DNA from 3 places in the Pseudoalteromonas sp. H103 genome. Region 2 is predicted to be linked to each of the others. Evidence: predicted binding sites of a transcription regulator. Region 2 holds the regulator's gene; each other region holds the start of a gene.

Region 1 (6,942 bases), on a different contig from region 2:
GTCACCTGGGCGTTTAGTAAATTCATTGAGTACTTTAGCCACCTTTTTTAAGCATGTATCGCCTTGTTGGTGCCCGTAGGTATCATTAAGTAATTTAAAATCATCAATGTCGATTATAGCCAACGACAGCGGCATACCTAAACGCTGACAACGATTCCACTCTTGCTCTAAAAAGGTATCAAAAAAGCCTCGGTTAGCAATATCAGTTAAGCCATCAATAGCGGCAAGTTTTTGTACTTGCTCTTCGGCTAGTTTACGCTCGGTAATATTTTGATGGCTAATAACATAATATTTTTTATCACTTAGTTCAAAAGGCACAACACGCATCATAAACCAGCGTTTTTCGTTTTCGCTATGACAAGGATACTCTAAATAAAAATCACTTTGCTGTTGCTCTATTATCGCTAAAATACCTTGATACGCATTTAAGCCAAACTCATCGCCATTATCTGCGGCTTTTTTGCATTCTACTAAGTAATTTTTTTGCTCCCACACATCACAGCAAGTACAGTCGTTTTGCTCACCAAAGTTTTGCCAGCTCTTGTTTACAAAAACAATCTCCCCTGAGTCATTAATCACGACGACCTGATCCGGTGTGGTGTCTAAAACTTGCTTTAAAAACATTTTATCGTCTAACACGTGCTTTCCATTTTAATTTTTCTGTTTATCAGTATAGTCATTAACATTTTTTTAATAAAAAATTATTAAGCAGCATAACTCTAGGTATTATTTTGCTCAGTATGCTTAAATCAAAGCATATACTATATGACAGCCTGTTAAATTAACTCAAATTTAAATTTGTTATTTTTATAATAAAAATCAAAAGGTAACGATGTATGACAGGCTTTTTGTCATACGTCAAAACAAGTACTGGCATACTACTGACGGCGTAAAAAATAATAATTACCGCTAAATTAGCATCGTCAACTCAACAAGGATAACGATGATGAAAAACGATGTATTGAATACTAAAAAACTTGGTTATAAATTTTACTTTCAAGATGGTGATAATCAAATAGCCTGTTTTGGAAGTTACTTTACCGGTAAAGAGGAAGTGTTTGTAAACGATGACCTATTCAGTAAAAAACGAAATATCTACTGTGCAAGCACACACTCTTTTGCTTTTGAGGGCTCACAGTACCAAGTAAAATTTGACATGCTTAATATACTTACAGGGCGTCTGGAGTGCACTCTTTATAAAAATAGCAGTGTGATAGACAAACAAGTTCAAAGTAGTCTTTCAGACGATCCTAAAAAGGCAGCATTTTTTCTTGCTGGTTGTACATTAGGTGGCGCGGTGTTTGGCTATACAACGGCAACCATTGTTGAACTATTTGTAGGGAAGCTTTAACGTGCAATTAAATCCTACAACAGTTAAATCGCTTAGAAGTAAGTTAGATTGGACGCAGCAACAGCTCGCAGATGCCTGCGATGTAAGTTTGCGGACCATTCAACGGGTAGAAAAAGAAGGCGCCGCTTCTAAAGAAACCACTATGGCGCTTTGCGCGGTACTTGAAGTACGCCAAGGCGAGCTAATTAAACTTGATGAGCCTATAAATAATGACGTTAAAAGTACGCCAACTAAAAGCTTTTTAGCGGGGGTTGTTATTAGCTCCTTAATAAGCTTTGCTCTAGGCGCAGGCTCAGTGCTTTTAGCGACTAACTAATATTACGCTTCAATAACACTAATTAAATAAAAATGCCCCAGGCTATAAGCACTGGGGCATTTTTTATATGTTAGAAAAAGAGATTAATTACTGAAACACTTTTTCAACAGCCATTACTTCAATGTTGTTAGCTGGAATAGCTAATGTGTAATCGGCAATGACTTTATCCTCAGCAACAAGCGCTGCTGGTTTTTCTGTGTTGTAAACCATTGGTGAGGTTTGCTCTGACACTAAACGTTTTTTCATGTCTTCGCCGTCACCGGTAATAAACACGTACTGTACGTTTTCTGTTTGAAGGTTATCTTTTATCACGCGATTAACATCTGCAAGCGTTAGCTTTTCAAGCTTACTTGTCACGTATTTTACAAACGACTCTGTGTTGTAAAATTCGCTATCAAGTGCATACCCTAACTGACGGTTTTGACTTGCTACTAGCTGCGGCACGTAGTTTATTAAAAAGTTACGAGTTGCTTCAAAGCCTTTTTCGGTTAAGCCATTTTTAATGAGTTTATCAAGTTCAAACAACGCAGTACGCGTTGCAAAGTGTGCATCGTTATTAGAGCGCAGCGGGCGTAACCAAATTTGGAATATTTGCTCAGAGCGCCCTAAGTTTGCATCAGGCTTAGTTTGAAACATGCCACGCGGGAAGTATTCAATGTACGAGTAATCACCGTAGTTCATACCACGTGTTTGACGAATTCGCTCATACAAGTATGAGTTAGAACTACGATGCTCACCAAAGTACGAGCGCACAAGCCAAAGTGCTGTCCAATCTTCGCTGCTGCGAATAGTATCAATTGGGAAACCAAACGATACCGCGGTAGATTGCGCCGACTTTTCTACAATTGTTGCATGATGACCTTTAAGGACTGGCGCATCAGGAATACTTAAACGGCTTTGCTCACCTTTAGGTAAGGTTGCTAAGTCGCTCATAATATTTGCTTTAAGTGCGTTAGGCACTGCGCCAATTAAACCAAGTGTTAGTTTAGATTGGGTAAGCTCTGAGTTATAGAATGCTTTAACATCATCAAGGGTAAGTGCTTCTAAATCAGAAATATCACCATAGTTGTAGCTCTCATATGGGTGGCCTTTATAAAGCGTACTGTAAAGCACCTCTTTACCAAGCTCTTCATCGTTAGAGGCTTTTAAGCCCGACTTAATACCGTCGATCATTTCCTTTTTAAGGCGTTTAAAGTCATCGTCTCTAAACCCTGGATTAAGTAATTGATCACTTACAAGTGCATACCAAGTTTCAGCGTTATCTTTATGAATACGCCCTTGGAACGACAGCATTTCTTTATCTATTTGATAACCAAAGCTACCCGCAAGCGGATAAAGCGCTTTTTGAATTTCTTTGTAACTAGTACTTTGTGAGCCACCTTGAGCAAGCATAGCGGCGGTGAGCGCGGCTACACCTTTTTTACCTTGAGGGTCTGCGGCTGCACCTGTATTGAATAAAAAGTTTACGTCAATCAGCGGCGAGCTATTAGTTTTATCAAGCACTTTAAATACCGGTGCCTCTGGTGCTTGCTCAAGCTTTGCGACTGCTGCACTTAAGTTAGCCTCTTGCTCAAACCCTGGGGCTTTATCAAGTGCCGACATGGTCACGGTTGTACGCGAGTCATCTACAAAGTATTTATTAGCCACGGCTTTAATATCTTGTGCTGTGATGTTGTCGGCCGATTTATAAAGCTGATTAATAACCTCAGGGTCGCGCTCAAAATGCATGTAACTTGCAAGGGTTGATGCAATCGCTTGAGATGAATCTAAGCCATTAATAAAGCTGTATTTAAGGTTAGATTTTAAATCGCTTAACTTTTGCTCATCAACAAGTTCAGTGCGTGCTTTAGCGTAAGTGCGGTTAATTGCATCACGTGCTTTTGCTAAATCTTCTTCGTTTTCAACTTTTACAAATACATGTAATAAACCAGGATCTTTTGTCTCTGGATTGTAGGTAAACATTTGACTCGCTATTTGTTTATCAACAACAAGCTCTTGGTATAAGTCAGAGTTGTTTGAAAAATAAAGCTGTGAGATTAAATCAAGCGCAGCTCTGTCTTTTTTAGCAGGCTCCCATGGCGCACCTTTATACGATACAAGTAACCAATGCCCTGGTAAGGCTTCGTTTTGTTCATGTATATATTTAGGTGCTTGCTGCTTTGGCTCAGCTTTAATATCGGCAACGTAATCGCCTTTTTCCCAACCACCCCAATGCTTTTTAACCATTGCCATAGTGGCTTTAGGGTCAACATCCCCTACAATCACTAGCGATACATATTCAGGCTTATAAAACTTATCAAAAAACTCTTTACCGTATGCCATTTGATCTGGCATGGCTTCTATATCTTCAAAAAAGCCCATAGTGGTATGTTTATAGGTATGCTTATCAAAGGCTTCTTCGCGTACAGCGCTTAATAATTTACGAATTGGACTGGCGTTATTTTTTAAATATTCACCTTTAACCGTTAGCGCTTCGGTTCTAAATTGCTCTTCGGTGTAGGTTAAGTTTTGAAAAATATCGGCTTCAATTTCAAGTACTTTATCAAGGTGCTGCTTTGAAAAATTTAAATGGTAGTTAGTGTAATCGTTAGTGGTGTAAGCACGGTTATCGACCCCTGCATTTTTAAATATGGCAGTGTATTCGTCTTGCGGAAATTTTTTAGAGCCTTTAAACATCATGTGCTCAAAAAAGTGAGCAAAACCGGTTTTACCTTCTTTTACTTCATTGCGCGAGCCAACTGATACCGGAATTTGCAGCGAAACTACATCTGGGTAATCGGTTTTAACTACCATTACACGTAAGCCGTTATCTAGCTCTTCAATTAAGTACTCTTGCGAAAATACACGTTCGTCAGCTTTTGTTGTTTGCTGCTGTTGTGCTGTTTGGGTGTTTTCGCTTTGCTGTGTTACGCAGCCAGTTAGCGCTAGTGATACCGCTAAGCTTGTTGCTAATAATTTAAATTTCATTATTGTCCCTTTTTAAATTGAGCAAATTTATTGTTAGGTTTATTACTAACTCACATTCGATTATGCCTTAAAGCGAGTAAATGTAAGAGCTTTAGCCCATTTTTTATGTAAACAACTGTGTCAATCAGGCGGTTTATTAAATTGTCAGTATGAATATTCCTCACCTAAGTTGAAAAATTTTCATTAGATAAATCTATCTAGACGTCTAAATGGCTGCTATATTAAATTACATACATTGGACTAAGCTGGAATGAGGATTATGGCTTTATCACTTCAAGAGAAAATAGAAGACACCAAACAAGGTGTTTATCTTATTGGTACTACCCCGCCTAAAGTTGGCACCGATAAAGCGCAATTAAAAACCATTGCAGAGAAGCTATTAGGGCGCTTGCACGAAATTGAATACGACGGCGTAATAATTTACGACATTCAAGACGAAAGCAGCCGCACTAACCAAGCTCGCCCATTTCCGTTTAAGCAAACTGTAGACCCACGTGAATACAGCCAATTACTTCGTAATTTATCTGCTCAAGATGTAATTACATATAAAAGTGTAGCGCAACGTGGCGTAGGCGAATTTAAAGATTGGCTAAGCGAAACTAAAAACGACTACGATTTAAAAAATGTGGTTTTAGTGGGTAGCCCATCATCGGTGGGTGATATAAAACTAAGCCTACCGGATGCCTATAAAACATTGGCAGAGCAAAGTGATGACTTCTTTTTAGGTGGCGTTACTATTGCAGAACGCCATTCAAGTAAACGAAATGAGCACGAACGCTTAATAGAAAAAACAGCACAAGGTTGCCAGTTTTTTATATCTCAGGCTGTTTATGATGGGCAAGCCACAATTGATTTAATCACCAGTTACGCGCGTACCTGCAAAGCACAAGGCATTACACCAAAACGACTTATTTTAACGTTTACTCCCTGCGGCGGCGAAAAAACCTTAGAGTTTATGCAATGGTTGGGTATCTCAGTGCCAGAAGCCACCAAATGGCGCATGCTTGATGCAGAAAACACATTAAGTGAATCTGTACGTATTTGCCGCGAAAACCTCGACTTAATCCTTAAAAGCTGTGCGCACCTAGACGTGCCACTGGGCTTAAATATTGAAAGCTTAACAAACCGTAAAGAAGAAATTGATGCATCAATAAATTTATACCGTTTATTAAAAGCCATTATGGAGCTCAACCTAGCTGAGAAACAAATCGCTTAAAAGTTAAACTAAATTCACACCCTTCTTGGCAAGCCTAATAGCTTGCTTTTTTATCGCTATGATTAAGTGTACTGCTTTTATTGTTAAGCTTTTTTAGCCTGCTTATAAGCTTGTTTATTTTTATACATGGCTTGGTCTGCGTCATTGAGTAATGCGTCAAATGGTTGTTTTTGTTTATCCGTAAAGCTATAGCCAATACTCAGCGATATATCGCGAACACCTTTTTTAAGTAAAGCTTTTGAATACTCAGTGGTAATTTTATTAATAATGTAGCTAAGCTTACTTTTATCACTTACCTGCATTACAGCCACAAACTCGTCGCCGCCTAAACGCCCTACTATATCAGCATCTATTAAATGTGTTTTTAGGGTATTAGCCAAAATAATTAACGCTTTGTCGCCTACTTCATGGCCGCAGGTATCGTTTAATTTTTTAAAATCGTTTATATCAATAAACAAGCAGCATACGTCAAAGCCTAAACGCAGTGCTAAGTTAAGCTTTTGCTGAGCTAGCAAGGTAAGTGCGCGGCGGTTATAAATGTTTGTAAGTGGGTCAAGCATGGCTATTTCGCGCATTTGCTCAAAGCTATAAATAAGCGCTAAATCGTCTTCAATCAAGTCGCGAAGCTGCTCTATTAGCTCAAAATACTCATCGGTATAACTAGTTTGTTTTGTGTCTTTTAAACATAGCGTGCCAAACACATCACCTTCGGGCCAATGAATGGGTAATCCTAGGTATGATTGAACGCCATCTTCAACAACCTCAGGCATGGTATTCCATTGCTCATTATTGCAGGCATCGTTAACATATAAAATATTGTTATTTTCCGCTACGTATCTGCAAAAAAGAGGTGTTTGTGGAGGGAGTATTGAGTTGGTTTCAAAGTTAGAGCCGCCTTCATTACTTCTAATTACAACCCGGTAGCCTTTGCTAGTTGCCTGTACTATATAACCTGACGGAGCCGAAAACAGCCCCGTAATAAGATCAATGGTCTTTTGCCATTTGTGCAGTGATATTTGGCCATCGACTCCCGAAAATGCCCATTGATCCGTTTCAAACATAACTTTACCTCAGCTATTTATTAGCTCAAGT
Region 2 (6,942 bases):
AGGGACTTTTGCGCCTTTCTCAGTAAGGGTAACCATATTAATACTGGTTTTATCGGGTGATTCACCTTGGCGAAGAGCCCCCGGTAACGCAATGTGTATAGTTTCGCCAAGTGGGTAGCAATAATATCGAGCTGTAAAGCTAAGTAAATCTAAGTGCTGGGCGCTTAAAATAGGGGTATCGTCGATGACTTCTATTATGTTTTTTATTTTGTTCTCTGGTACGTCAGTCGTATTTTTAACACTGAGAATAACAGCTACTTTCTTTTGATTGCCAAATGGCACTAAAACACGCATGCCCGGCTCAAGCAGTGTTGATAACCCGCTGAGTTGTTCTTCTACTTTATAGTCAAAGGTGCGTGGTAGCGGGACTTTAATAGCAACTTCAACAAAACGCATAACAACTTCACCCATAAAATTAATTGCCTAATGTACTAAAAATATGTCTAAAAACCTATAAGGAATAGCACTATAGAAAGAGGTTGTTCACTTTTTTAGCAAAAACATAAATTAATACTTGTGTAGGGGGTTGTTGTTGGATAAAATTCGCGACCAACAAATTTGTTTTAACGACGTATGGTGCCAGACTTCGGGTTTGGAGAGCGATGCGGCCTTAACTAGAGGTTCCTATGAAAGAAGGTATTCACCCTAAGTACGAAGTAATTTCTGCAACATGTTCATGCGGAAACAAATTCGAAACTAGCTCAACTCTTTGTAAAGACATTCACTTAGACGTATGTTCTGCGTGTCACCCGTTTTACACTGGTAAGCAAAAGATTTTAGACACTGGCGGCCGTGTTGATCGCTTCAACAAGCGCTTCGGTGCACTTAGCAGCAAGAAGTAATTATTGCTGTTTAGTTAAAAAAAGCACCTTAGGGTGCTTTTTTTGTGCCTAAAATTTAATTATTCAAGCGACTTTAGTTATTTCCTCTTTTGCATAACTATTTCTGCCTTTTATTATGAGTATGCATAAACCTTTGCAGACAAATCTATTTATATTCTCTATATTTTAGTTAGTACATTTTTTAACTAGGTTGATAAAAGTAGCCAACGTGGAGTCATCTGTTTTTAAAGTAGAGTAATAGGCTATTATTTTAGATTTATAGTAATACTTTAAACGTACATTTTATAAAGAACATTGGAGACATAAAAGCACCTCAAAACGACCTTTTTTGGTGAATTTTTATTTATTAAATGTCGATATAATCCAGCAAAGTTACTGAAAAACCTCTTAAAATTAAAGGATATAGCATATAACAGGATAGACCTGATATTGCTTGGAATTTAAAAATAATAAGGGTATCTTACCCCAAGACACCACCTCTCACTTTAACTTAAATTGCAGGATACCATCGCGTTATGTCAGACTTTCGTGAACAAGCACTACATTATCACTCACACCCAGTACCAGGTAAAATTAGCATTGAACTAACCAAGCCCGCCGAAACGGTTCAAGATCTTGCGCTTGCGTATAGCCCCGGTGTTGCCGAACCCGTTCGTGAAATAGCTGCTGACCCTGCTAATGCTTATAAATATACCGGCAAAGGTAATATGGTTGCGGTAATTACTAATGGCACTGCAATTTTAGGCCTAGGGAATTTAGGGCCTTTAGCATCTAAGCCTGTAATGGAAGGTAAAGCGTTATTGTTTAAACGTTTTGCTGGGCTTGATTCAATCGATATTGAAGTTAAGCATCGTACCACTGAAGATTTTATCAATACGGTTGCAAATATTGCTGATACTTTTGGCGGTATCAACCTTGAAGATATTAAAGCACCAGAGTGTTTTGAAATTGAAAAAGCATTAATAGAGCGCTGTAGTATTCCGGTTTTTCATGATGATCAACACGGTACTGCTATTGTGACTGCTGCAGGCATGCTAAACGCGCTAGAAGTGCAGGGTAAGTCAATTGAAGATGCGATTATTGTATGTTTAGGTGCAGGCGCTGCTGCCGTTGCGTGTATGGAGCTGCTAATTAAGTGTGGCGCACTTCGCGAGCATATTTATATGTTGGACCGTAAGGGTGTTATTCATACACGTCGTGATGACTTAAACGAATACAAGCAGCTGTTTGCTAACAATACCGATAAACGTACTTTACAAGATGTAATTGCAGACGCTGACGTATTTGTAGGCGTTTCTGGCCCTAACTTGCTAGCAGCTGAAGATTTAAAGCTAATGGCAGAAAAACCTGTGGTGTTTGCATGTTCAAACCCAGATCCTGAGATCGATCCTGCACTTGCTCATGGTGCACGCAACGACTTAATTATGGCAACGGGGCGCTCTGACTACCCTAATCAAGTTAACAACGTTTTATGTTTTCCGTTTATTTTTCGTGGTGCACTAGATGTGCGCGCAAGCGCTATTAACGATGAAATGAAAATTGCTGCGGTAGAAGCTATTCGTAGTATTGCTAAAGAGCCAGTACCAGCAGAAGTATTAAAAGCTGCGGGTGTTGATAAGCTTGAATTTGGTGCACAGTACATTATTCCTAAGCCAATGGATCCGCGTTTACTACCTCGTATAGCTAAAGCTGTAGCTGTAGCTGCGGTAGAATCGGGTGTTGCGCAAATTGACTTACCTGAAAATTACATGGCTTAAAGGTATATGCTAAAACAAAAAAACCTCAGCAATGGCTGAGGTTTTTGATTAAAAAGGTAACGATTTATTCTTCGTTTAAAATAGGCACTTCTAAACCCATTTCTTGCATTATCTTTTTAACTTCTTCAGGTACTTTTTCTGCATTGTCTTTGCGTAAGTCATCGTCATTTGGTAATGGCTGGCCTGTAAATGCATGCAAAAACGCTTCGCATAACAACTCACTGTTTGTTGCATGGCGAAGGTTATTTATTTGACGGCGCGTGCGCTCATCCGTTAAAACTTTTAATACATTTAGCGGGATCGAAACGGTGATCTTTTTAACTTGCTCTGATTTTTTCCCGTGTTCTGCGTATGGGTGAATATACTCACCATTCCATTTAGCCATAAGATGTATCGTTGCCTCAGATTATTAATTTCTCACACGGCGTAAAAAGCGTGTAAATATGCGTGAAATTCTATCGATTTAAAAAAGATAGTCAAATAATAGATACCAATCTATCTTAATAAGCCGGCTGTAATTGTAAATATAGCCCCATTCAAGTTTTATAAGTTAGTTATTTTTAGCCATCTAGAGCTTTAAAAGCTTTGACTTATCAAAATGGATAACTTACTCTTTTAGACGTCTAAACATCCAAATTAATCAGGTGACGAATATGAGCGAAAAAAACAAAGCGACTATTGCAGTACGTAATGGCGTAGATGCAGATAAACACCATGGCGCTGTAGTTCCGCCAATTTATTTATCGACTACGTATTCGTTTGCCGACTTTGATACTAAGCGTCAGTACGATTATGGGCGCAGCGGTAATCCCAATCGCGATATATTAGCTGAAACATTGGCTGAACTTGAAGGTGGTGCGCGCGGTATTATTACTGCCACAGGCATGGCTGCCGTGCATTTAGCGACTCAGTTATTAAATAATGACGATACACTGGTTATTCCACATGATTGTTATGGTGGAAGCTACCGTTTATTTACGTCTTTGCAAAAACGCGGATTACTAAAGCTTGAAGTTTTAGATTTAACCAAGCAAGAAAACTTAGATAAAATTTTAGCAATAAAACCTAAATTAATATGGATTGAAACACCAAGTAACCCGGTACTGCGCTTAACAGATATTAAAGCAGTGACTGATATAGCTAAGCAGTGCGGGGCACTTGTTGCTGCAGATAACACGTTTTTATCACCTGCGCTGCAAAACCCAATTAAATTTGGTGTAGATATTGTTGTTCACTCGACGACTAAATATATCAATGGCCATTCTGATGTTGTGGGCGGCGCTGTGATAGCTGCAACACAAGAACTTGGTGATGAGTTAGCTTGGTGGGCAAATAACATTGGTATTACAGGTGCACCATTTGATAGCTATTTAACGCTTCGTGGCTTGCGTACTTTAAATGTACGTTTAAGACAGCATCAAGAAAACGCACTTGCAATTGCCAAGTACCTTGAAAGCTCTGAATTTGTGAGCCAAGTTTACTACCCAGGACTTGAGTCGCACCCTCAACATGCATTGGCAAAGGCTCAGCAACTTGGCTTTGGTGGTATGGTCAGTTTTGATATTAAAGGCGATGTTAACGACGCTGCGGCATTTTTAACAAGCCTTGAGGCATTTAGCTTAGCAGAGTCGCTAGGCGGCGTAGAGAGCTTAATTTGCCACCCTGCAACGATGACGCATGCAGGAATGGAGCCTAAAGCCCGTTTAGAAGCGGGGGTGGGTGATACGCTCATTCGTATTTCGGTAGGTATTGAAGATATAAACGACTTAGTTGCTGATTTCGAACGCGTGTTTGAACTTGTAAAACCAGGGCAAAATAAAAACATTGGCCGTGTAGGTAAAGGTGCTGGCACGCCTGGTGGTATGTGAAATTAAGTGCAGCCCGCCCGGCGCTTTGGTAAGTAATACCAATGCGCAATAATACCTAATCAATTTGAGGGATTAAACCGGCGCTAACTTCGTTAAAAATTTTTCATATAGAACAACTAAACAACGAAATTTTTGCCTTGTTATCGACACGGTTTTCTTATTCTCAAAATAGACATCTTAATTAAGCGAATTGGTATAAATATGGTCAATTGTGTACATAAATTTGGTGGCTCAAGCTTAAGCTCTAGTGAGCGCTATCAAAGCGTAGCTAAAATAATTATTGGGCATACTCAGCCAGGCGACTGTGTTGTGGTATCTGCTGCTGGTAAAACCACAGATACACTTGTGTCGTTGTGGCAAAGTTATCAGCAGCAAGACACACAAGCTGTCGCTGATATTTTACTGCAGTTAAATAACCATCAAAGCGATTTAATTGAGCAATTATTACAAGCTGATTTAAAGCGCAGCGTACTTAAAACATTACTAGAAGAACTAAATATAATTGCAAGCTTAGCGCAAAGTGAGCAGCTCAAAGAAGCGCAATTACTTGCCCATGGTGAGTTATGGTCTGCACGATTATTGGCTGCATATTTACGACAGTTAAACGTACATGCCTGCGCACACGATGCTCGCCTGCTTTTTACTTTAAATGATGGCGAATTACACCATGCTCAAAATAAGCTGCAATGTAACAGTGTTATTGATGCCAACAAAGTGAATGTAGTAACCGGGTTCATAGCGGCAAACACACTTGGCGATACGGTAACGCTTGGTCGTAATGGTAGCGATTACAGCGCTGCATTACTTGCCAGTTATTGTGATGCCAAACAGGTATGCATTTGGACTGACACGCAAGGTGTATTTAGTACTGATCCGCGTAAAGTAAAAAAGGCAATTAAGTACGCTAAAGTGTGTCGCACTCAGGCCAACTTACTAGCACGATTAGGCAACCCCGTTTTGCATGCTAAAACGTTATCGCCTTTAAAAAATACCAATATAAAGCTAGCTGTACGCAGTAGTTTTGATGTTCAAGCAAGTCCAACTCATATTGTTAAAGAAGGTCTAGCTAAGAAAAAGCGCTTTATAACGACGCTACAAAATGTTGATTTATTAACAGTAGAAGGCTTGAGTGAAGGTGAGGTTGCAAGTGTTAGCCAGCTTATTCAGCATAGTCTTCATCACTTTAACCATAATGGCGAAGTATATTTAGTCGTACCGGCTGCACAAACATATCAAGTTATTAATTACTTTGCTGGTAGAGCTAATATTAGTGAGTCGAATTTAAACGGCTGTGCAGTTGTTGCACCAGAGCAAGACATCGGCACACTTAAACTGCAAGCTTTAGAAGTATTAGCTGAGCAAACTATAAAACCGCGTTTTGTACATCAAGATAATGGTTATGTTTTATTACTAACTGACCAATTTATTGATAGTGATGTGCAAAGCACATTGCACGATAAGCTAGTTAACAAAGGCCAAGAAATTGCGATTATAGTAGCAGGGTTAGGTAATGTAGGTGGAGTGTTTATACACCAACTGGCGGATCAATTTGAGCGCCTAAGTGGTGACTTTAGTATTAAATTAGTTGCTTTGGTTCGCTCTCAAGAGATGCTGTTTAATCCAAGTGGAGTTAACCCTCAAACATGGGAAAAACAATGGCAGCTTGAGGCCAAAAAATACCAAAGTAATGATTTATTAAATGCAATTAACGAGCTTGATTATGAGCATAAAGTAGTAATTGATATTACTGCTAGTGAGCAATTTAGCCAGCTTTATACTGACTTTGTGCAAAGCGACTGCCATTTAATTAGTGCAAATAAATATGCGGGCACAGCGCCTACACTTTGGTATCAAACACTTAGAAATAATTTGGCAGAGCGCAACCTACATTGGCGTTATAACACAAGTGTAGGGGCAGGCTTACCTATAAACTTTGCTTTAGCTGATTTACAAAATAGTGGCGATAAAATCACTCGAATAGAAGGCGTGTTTTCTGGCACATTATCGTGGTTATGCAGTAAATATGATGGCAGTGTTGCGTTTTCAGAGTTAGTGCTTGAAGCACAAAAAATGGGTTTTACAGAGCCTGATCCGCGTGAAGACTTATCTGGGCGTGATATGCAGCGTAAGCTACTTATTTTAGCCCGAGAGCTAGGTGTAGATCTTGAGCTTGACGATATAAGCCTCTCGGCACTTATGCCAGTTGAACTTGCTAAGGGGAGCTGGGACGACTTTATAGATAAAAAAACGCAGCTTGATGCGTTTATTGAAGAACACGCTGCAGCAGCGCAAGCTAAAAATGCCGTGCTTAGATACACAGGGTTATTAGAAATTACATGCGATAAAGTCATTGCAAAAGTAGGCATTACCTACGTGCCAAACGGTGATGCGCTAGCAAACTTAACACCTGGCGATAATATTTTTGTGATCAACAGTAAATGGTACAGCGACAATGCATTAGTTATTCAAGGCCCT
Region 3 (6,942 bases), on a different contig from region 2:
TATATATAGAAACAAATTACTACGCTTTGCTGGTGTTGTTATTAGCTCTTCATCAAGCATTAAGTCGTCGTCTTGCCATTCATCTGTACTTTCATCAGGTGCTTTTAATTGGGCTTCAGGAAGACGTTGCTCTAGCTCTTCAAGTTTTTCTTCTAAGCGAATTAAGCTACTCGTAATGTAATCTAGTGCATCAAAAATTCTTTCATCGCGCTGGCTGCTTGGCATTTGTTGAGAGGGCGTTGGCGATGTACTTGCTTGTAGTTTACTTTTAATGCCGAGGCTCGCTAAGAGCTTGGCTTGTTTTAGCGCTTTATCTTTATTACTTGGCGCAAATAATGGTTTGCCCTTTAAAAAAAGAGCCACTTTTTCTTCTGACGTTTTTAGTTTAGTTGCTAAATTTACGCACGCTGTTTTGCTATCAACACCTTGTGCAAGTTCTACAAATATAACGCGAAAGTTGTCGGCCATTAAACTATCCCTAAAGCTTTTATAATAAAGTGAGTATATACCTAAAGTGCAAAAGAGTTCGAGATTGATTTTATTGTTATTTTGCAGACGCTCTATAAACAATATAGTTAAACGTTAGATATAAAAACGGCCCTAAAAAGGGCCGTTTATATTTTTGTACTGTGTTGGCTTAAAGGCCAGCAGCTGCGCGAAGTGCGTCTGCTTTATCTGTACGTTCCCAAGGGAATTCGTCGCGACCAAAGTGGCCGTAAGCCGCTGTAGGAAGGTAGATAGGGCGCTCTAAATCAAGCATTTGAATTAAGCCGTAAGGGCGTAGGTCAAAGTGTTCACGAATAAGCTCGATTAAACGGCTTTCTTCTAGCTTGCTTGTACCAAATGTTTCAACGCTGATAGAGGTAGGCTCTGCAACACCGATTGCGTAAGATACTTGTAACTCACACTTATCAGCAAGACCTGCAGCTACTACGTTTTTAGCAACGTAACGTGCAGCGTATGCAGCTGAGCGGTCAACTTTTGATGGATCTTTACCAGAGAAAGCACCACCACCATGACGCGCCATACCACCGTATGTATCAACAATGATTTTACGACCTGTTAAACCACAATCGCCCATTGGTCCGCCAATTACAAAACGACCTGTTGGGTTAATGAAAAATTTAGTCGCGCTTGTAATAAGCTCTGCAGGAAGTACCGGCTTGATGATAGTTTCCATCACCGCTTCTACTAAATCTTTTTGTGAAATGTCTTCGCTGTGCTGAGTAGAAAGTACTACAGCATCAATACCTACTGGCTTACCGTTTTCGTATGCAAATGTAACTTGAGATTTTGCATCTGGGCGTAACCAGTTAAGCTCACCGCTTTTACGTACTTGCGCTTGGCGCTGTACTAAACGGTGTGAGTAAGTAATTGGAGCTGGCATGAGTACTTCTGTTTCGTTACATGCGTAACCAAACATTAAGCCTTGATCGCCTGCGCCTTGTTCTTCTGGGCTAGTACGGTCAACACCTTGGTTAATATCAGGAGACTGTTTACCAATAGTGTTTAAAATTGCACACGAGTCTGCATCGAAACCCATGTCTGAGTGTGTGTAGCCAATTTCACGTACTGTTTTACGTGTAATTTCTTCAATATCAACCCATGCGCTAGTAGTGATTTCACCACCAACCATAACCATACCGGTTTTTACGTAAGTTTCGCACGCAACACGGGCATGAGAGTCTTGCTCTAGGATAGCATCAAGTACCGCATCAGAGATTTGATCGGCGATTTTATCCGGATGACCTTCAGAAACAGATTCAGAAGTAAATAAATGTTTTGCCATTGTATTTCTGCTCACAAATATTGCGCTTCACAAACGTCGGTATTAGCGCTAAAAAATTAAGGGGCGTATTTTATCTAAAACAAAACTGCTTGCATAGTGTTTTTACGCCTAGACGTCTAAATAAAATGAGTAATAACTTTTCGGTCTTAAAAAATATTCATAATGCCCCTTTTTTATGGGGTTTTTAATTGCACACTGCACCCACAATAAGTAAGAATGGTTGCCATAACAGCTCTTAAGATATTTAAGAGCATTAATGAACACATAAATACCCGCGCAAATACACATAAAGGTAGGAGAATTCATGCCATCTCGCAAAGAACTTGCAAATGCTATTCGCGTCTTGTCAATGGACGCAGTACAAAAGGCCAAATCTGGTCACCCTGGAGCCCCTATGGGCATGGCCGATATCGCTGAAGTATTATGGCGCGATTATCTAAATCATAATCCAACTAATCCAGAGTGGGCTGACCGTGACAGATTTATTCTTTCAAACGGCCACGGTTCAATGCTTATCTATTCTCTATTGCACCTAACTGGTTACGACTTACCACTGGACGAAATTAAAAACTTCCGTCAAATGCATTCTAAAACGCCAGGTCACCCTGAGTACGGTTATGCACCAGGAATCGAAACTACTACGGGTCCACTAGGTCAAGGGATCACAAATGCGGTAGGTATGGCGATTGCTGAAAAAGCACTTGCTGCACAATTTAACCGCGAAGGTTACGATATTGTTGATCATTTTACCTATGCATTTTTAGGCGACGGTTGCCTAATGGAAGGTATTTCTCATGAAGCGGGTTCACTTGCTGGCACATTAGGCCTAGGTAAACTTGTTGCGTTTTGGGATGACAACGGCATTTCAATCGATGGTGAAGTAGAAGGTTGGTTTACAGATGATACGCCGGCTCGCTTTAAAGCATACGGTTGGCATGTAATAAGTGGCGTTGATGGCCACGACAGCGATGCTGTTAGTGCTGCAATAGCAGAGGCTAAAAGTGTTACCGACAAACCATCACTAATTTGTTGTAAAACAGTGATTGGTTACGGTTCGCCTAATAAATCAGGTAGCCACGACTGTCACGGTGCTCCACTAGGTGATGACGAAATTAAAGCGTCTCGCGAATTTTTAGGTTGGACTGGCGATGCATTCGAAATTCCTGCTGATATTTACGCACAGTGGGATAGCAAAGAAAAAGGCCAGCAGCAAGAATCAAGCTGGGATGAAAAATTTGCAGCATACGCAAAAGCATACCCAGAGCTTGCAGTAGAATACAAGCGCCGTATTAATAACGAACTTCCGGGCGACTGGGCTGCAAAATCTCAAGAATACATTGAGCAACTACAAGCAAACCCAGCAAATCCTGCATCTCGTAAAGCGTCACAAAATGCACTAAACGCATTTGGTCCGTTATTACCAGAATTCATGGGTGGCTCAGCCGATTTAGCAGGCTCAAACTTAACAATTTGGGATGGATCTAAAGGCTTAACACACGACGATGCAAGCGGTAACTACATTTACTACGGTGTACGTGAGTTTGGTATGTCGGCCATTATGAATGGTATTGCCCTTCATAAAGGCTTTATTCCTTACGGTGCTACGTTTTTAATGTTTGTTGAATATGCAAAAAATGCGGTACGTATGGCTGCACTAATGAAGCAACCAAGCATTTTTGTATACACGCACGATTCAATCGGCCTAGGTGAAGATGGTCCAACTCACCAACCGGTAGAGCAAATTGCAAGCATGCGTTTAACGCCTAATCTATACAACTGGCGCCCGTGTGACCAAGTTGAGTCGGCAATTGCATGGCAACAAGCTATTGAACGTAAAGACGGCCCTACATCGCTAATCTTTACTCGCCAAGGCCTTGAGCAGCAATCGCGTGACGCACAGCAATTAAGCGATGTTAAAAAGGGTGGTTACATCCTTAGCTGTGACGGTAATCCGGAGCTAATTATTATTGCAACGGGTTCTGAAGTTCAGTTAGCACAAGATTCAGCAACAGAGCTACGCAGCCAAGGTAAAAAGGTACGAGTTGTATCTATGCCGTGTACAGATGCCTTTGAAGATCAATCTGCACAGTACAAAGAAAGTGTATTACCGGCATCAGTTACACGCCGCGTAGCAGTAGAAGCAGGTATTGCTGACTACTGGTACAAGTACGTAGGCCTAAACGGCGCTGTAGTAGGTATGACTACCTTTGGTGAGTCTGCCCCTGCTGGCGAGCTGTTTGAGCACTTTGGCTTTACTGTAGAAAACATTGTAAGCAAAGCAAACGCGTTGTTTTAACCGTTAGTTTTAATATTTAAAAGCCCGCCCTGTGAAAACAGAGCGGGCTTTTTTGTTGGAGCTAATATAAAACATTGCTTTTAAATGTATGCAAGCTTGGTGTTTACCCAAGAAATACACATTCAACCTTTTTCTATAAATAAAAAGCCTGCCACGTAAAAAGCGCAGCTATTAATATCTAAAAACACAGTTTTAAAACCGCAAGTGAGTAACTTTCAATGTACTTTCCTTGCAAGGCATTTTTCTATCAGGCAAGGTAGTGCGATAAAATTTATAAACAAAAATCTTAAATTAATAGCAGGAGCTAAAATGTCTCAGTTTGATAATGTAAGTGTAATTAAAAAAGCTAACGTGTATTTTGACGGAAAAGTATCGAGCCGTACGGTTGTGCTTAGCGATGGAACAACTAAAACATTAGGTTTTATGCAGCCAGGTGAATTTGTATTTGATACAAGCAAAAAAGAACTCATGGAGCTTTTAGGTGGTCAGTGGGATATTTTATTACCAGGCGAGAGTGAGTGGAAAACATTTAACGCGGGCGAATCGTTTAACGTAGATGCTAACGTAAGCTTTAAAGTAAAAGTGGTAGATTTTGCCGACTACTGTTGCTCGTACACAGATTAATAGCTAGTACTGCTAGACGTCTGAAAGCCCATGGTTAATGGGCTTTGCATAAACTTTGCACAACCCATGATTTAAATCAGCAAAACTAGTAAATAAACCTCAAATATCTCACCTTTTTCCTTGTGTTAATCTAAATAGCCCCCAATACTATTTATGAGGTAACAAATAAAAGGATACCCTATGAAAATTAATCTTTCTGGTCACCATGTTGACGTTACTGACTCTATTAGAGAGCATATCAACGAAAAGTTTTCAAAAATCGAGAGCCATTTCCCATCACTTATTGCACTCGATATTATTTTGTCTAAAGAACATCATAAGATCCAAGCAGAAATTAGCACTAATTACGAAGGTGCGCGTATATCGGTAAAAGGGGAAAACGAAGTTATGTACCCAGCTATTGCAAGCGCAGCTAAAAAACTCGATGCGGCACTAAAACATCGAAAAGGGCAAATAAAAGCAAACCTACACGAAAAGCCTGTAAGTACAACGCCTGAAATTGCACACGAAATCATCCAAGAGATGGAACTTAAGTAAAAGTTTTGTTTGTGTTATTAAAAAGAGCCTAAGGGCTCTTTTTTATTGCCTGTAAATTAGGTAAGTTATGCGCTCTTGCAGTTTATTAATTAAATAAATTAGTAAAAAGAGCGCACAACACACATATTTTGAGAAATTAATGCAGCAAACACAAGCAACATGGAAATCTCGTTTAGGTGCCCTTGGCCCAGGCATTTTAATGGCCACCGCCGCGATTGGCGGATCTCACTTAGTAGCATCAACTCAAGCAGGTGCATTATTTGGTTGGCAACTATTTTGGTTAATATTGGTTGTTAACGTATTAAAATATCCTTTTTTTCGTTTTGGTATGGAATACACTCTAGCGACTAAAAACAGTTTAGTAGAAGGTTATAAAAATAAAGGCCCTGTTTATTTTTATAGTTTTATAGGCCTAAACATACTTGCCGCCATAGTAAATACCGCAGGTGTATTACTGCTCACAGCAAGTTTACTGCATTATGCGCTGCCAATAGTGATAGAAGTAACGCTACTGTGTTGGATATTGCTCGGTGTGTGTTTAGCCATATTATTGTTAGGGCACTTTAAAGCGCTCGACAGCGTTGCCAAAGGCATAATGGGGTTATTAACACTGGCTACTGTTATTGCGCTGGTTATTGCGTTTAGTAATGGCCCAATGGCGCCAGCTGACTATGTTGGCCCGTCACCGTACGAACTTGCTATGCTCAGCTTTATGGTCGCGTTAATGGGTTGGATGCCAGCACCCATAGAAATATCAGCCCTTAGTTCGCTGTGGCTTAAAGAAAAACAAACTCAGCAAGCAGTTACTAAAAGCCAAGGTTTGTTTGATTTTAACGTAGGCTATTGGCTAACAGCCTGCTTAGCATTGGTATTTTTTAGCTTAGGTGTGCTGGTGCAATACGGGCAAAGCAGCAGTATTGAGCTTGGCGGTGTTGCCTTTGCTAAACAGCTTATTGATATGTACGCACTGACTATTGGCGAGTGGGCAAGGCCGCTTGTATCAGCCATTGCTTTTTTATGTATGTTTGGCACTACACTCACCGTGCTTGATGGCTACGCACGTACACTTAACGAGTCACATAAATTACTTGGTTTTAAGCAATCTAAACACAGTTTAAATATTTGGTTAGTACTGCAAGCCTTTGCCGGTATGGCCGTTATTTTATTTTTTAAATCGGCCCTTGGTCCAATGCTTACTTTTGCCATGACACTTGCTTTTGTAACCACTCCCGTTTTTGCATGGCTTAACTTTAGCCTTGTGCGATCAGAGCCAGCTATTAAGCACAGCGTATTACTGCGTAGCTTAACGTGGTTAGGCTTAGTGTATTTAGTTGGTTTTGCTGTTGCGTTTGTGGTGTGGAAGCTAGCAACCTAAATATAGCCACTTACTTTAGGGTTTTAATTAAAGCCCTAAAATATAAAATTTTAGGATTAAACGAGGCATAAATGGATATTAGAACAGGCGAGCTTTCAAACCCTCACGTTATAAAGCTACTACAAGCGCATCATAACGATATGCTAAAACACTCCCCCATAGAGAGCGTACATGCACTTGATGTAACTAAACTCAGCCAGCCCGACATAACCTTTTATAGCTTATGGATTGATAATAATTTAGCGGGTGTTGGCGCATTAAAAGCGCTAAATACAACGCATGGCGAAATTAAATCAATGCGCACCTCAAGTAGCTATTTAC

What was found. The regulator MetJ, encoded in region 2, represses methionine synthesis genes. The targets are predictions, from matches to a motif close to TAGACGTCTAGACGTCTA.
Region 1: ATS74_RS01510 (methylenetetrahydrofolate reductase) is a predicted target of MetJ. The motif match lies at 4,833-4,850, and genes of this name have one in related genera.
Region 3: metK (methionine adenosyltransferase) is a predicted target of MetJ. The motif match lies at 1,891-1,908, and genes of this name have one in related genera.

What each region holds. Positions count from the first base shown of each region.
Region 1 is NZ_LOFG01000001.1:318,449-325,390, reverse strand. It holds gene ATS74_RS01530 (sensor domain-containing diguanylate cyclase) at 1-639, opposite strand, end outside; gene ATS74_RS01525 (hypothetical protein) at 944-1,351, shown strand; gene ATS74_RS01520 (helix-turn-helix transcriptional regulator) at 1,353-1,667, shown strand; gene ATS74_RS01515 (M16 family metallopeptidase) at 1,755-4,634, opposite strand; gene ATS74_RS01510 (methylenetetrahydrofolate reductase) at 4,894-5,850, shown strand; gene ATS74_RS01505 (sensor domain-containing diguanylate cyclase) at 5,934-6,911, opposite strand.
Region 2 is NZ_LOFG01000002.1:115,325-122,266, reverse strand. It holds gene priA (primosomal protein N') at 1-396, opposite strand, end outside; gene rpmE (50S ribosomal protein L31) at 627-842, shown strand; gene ATS74_RS03775 (malic enzyme-like NAD(P)-binding protein) at 1,358-2,599, shown strand; gene metJ (met regulon transcriptional regulator MetJ) at 2,664-2,984, opposite strand; partial or broken gene metB (cystathionine gamma-synthase) at 3,253-4,499, shown strand; gene metL (bifunctional aspartate kinase/homoserine dehydrogenase II) at 4,669-6,942, shown strand, end outside.
Region 3 is NZ_LOFG01000001.1:353,282-360,223, forward strand. It holds gene ATS74_RS01645 (hypothetical protein) at 1-468, opposite strand, end outside; gene metK (methionine adenosyltransferase) at 638-1,789, opposite strand; gene tkt (transketolase) at 2,094-4,085, shown strand; gene ppnP (pyrimidine/purine nucleoside phosphorylase) at 4,395-4,709, shown strand; gene hpf (ribosome hibernation-promoting factor, HPF/YfiA family) at 4,890-5,246, shown strand; gene ATS74_RS01670 (NRAMP family divalent metal transporter) at 5,386-6,621, shown strand; gene ATS74_RS01675 (GNAT family N-acetyltransferase) at 6,693-6,942, shown strand, end outside.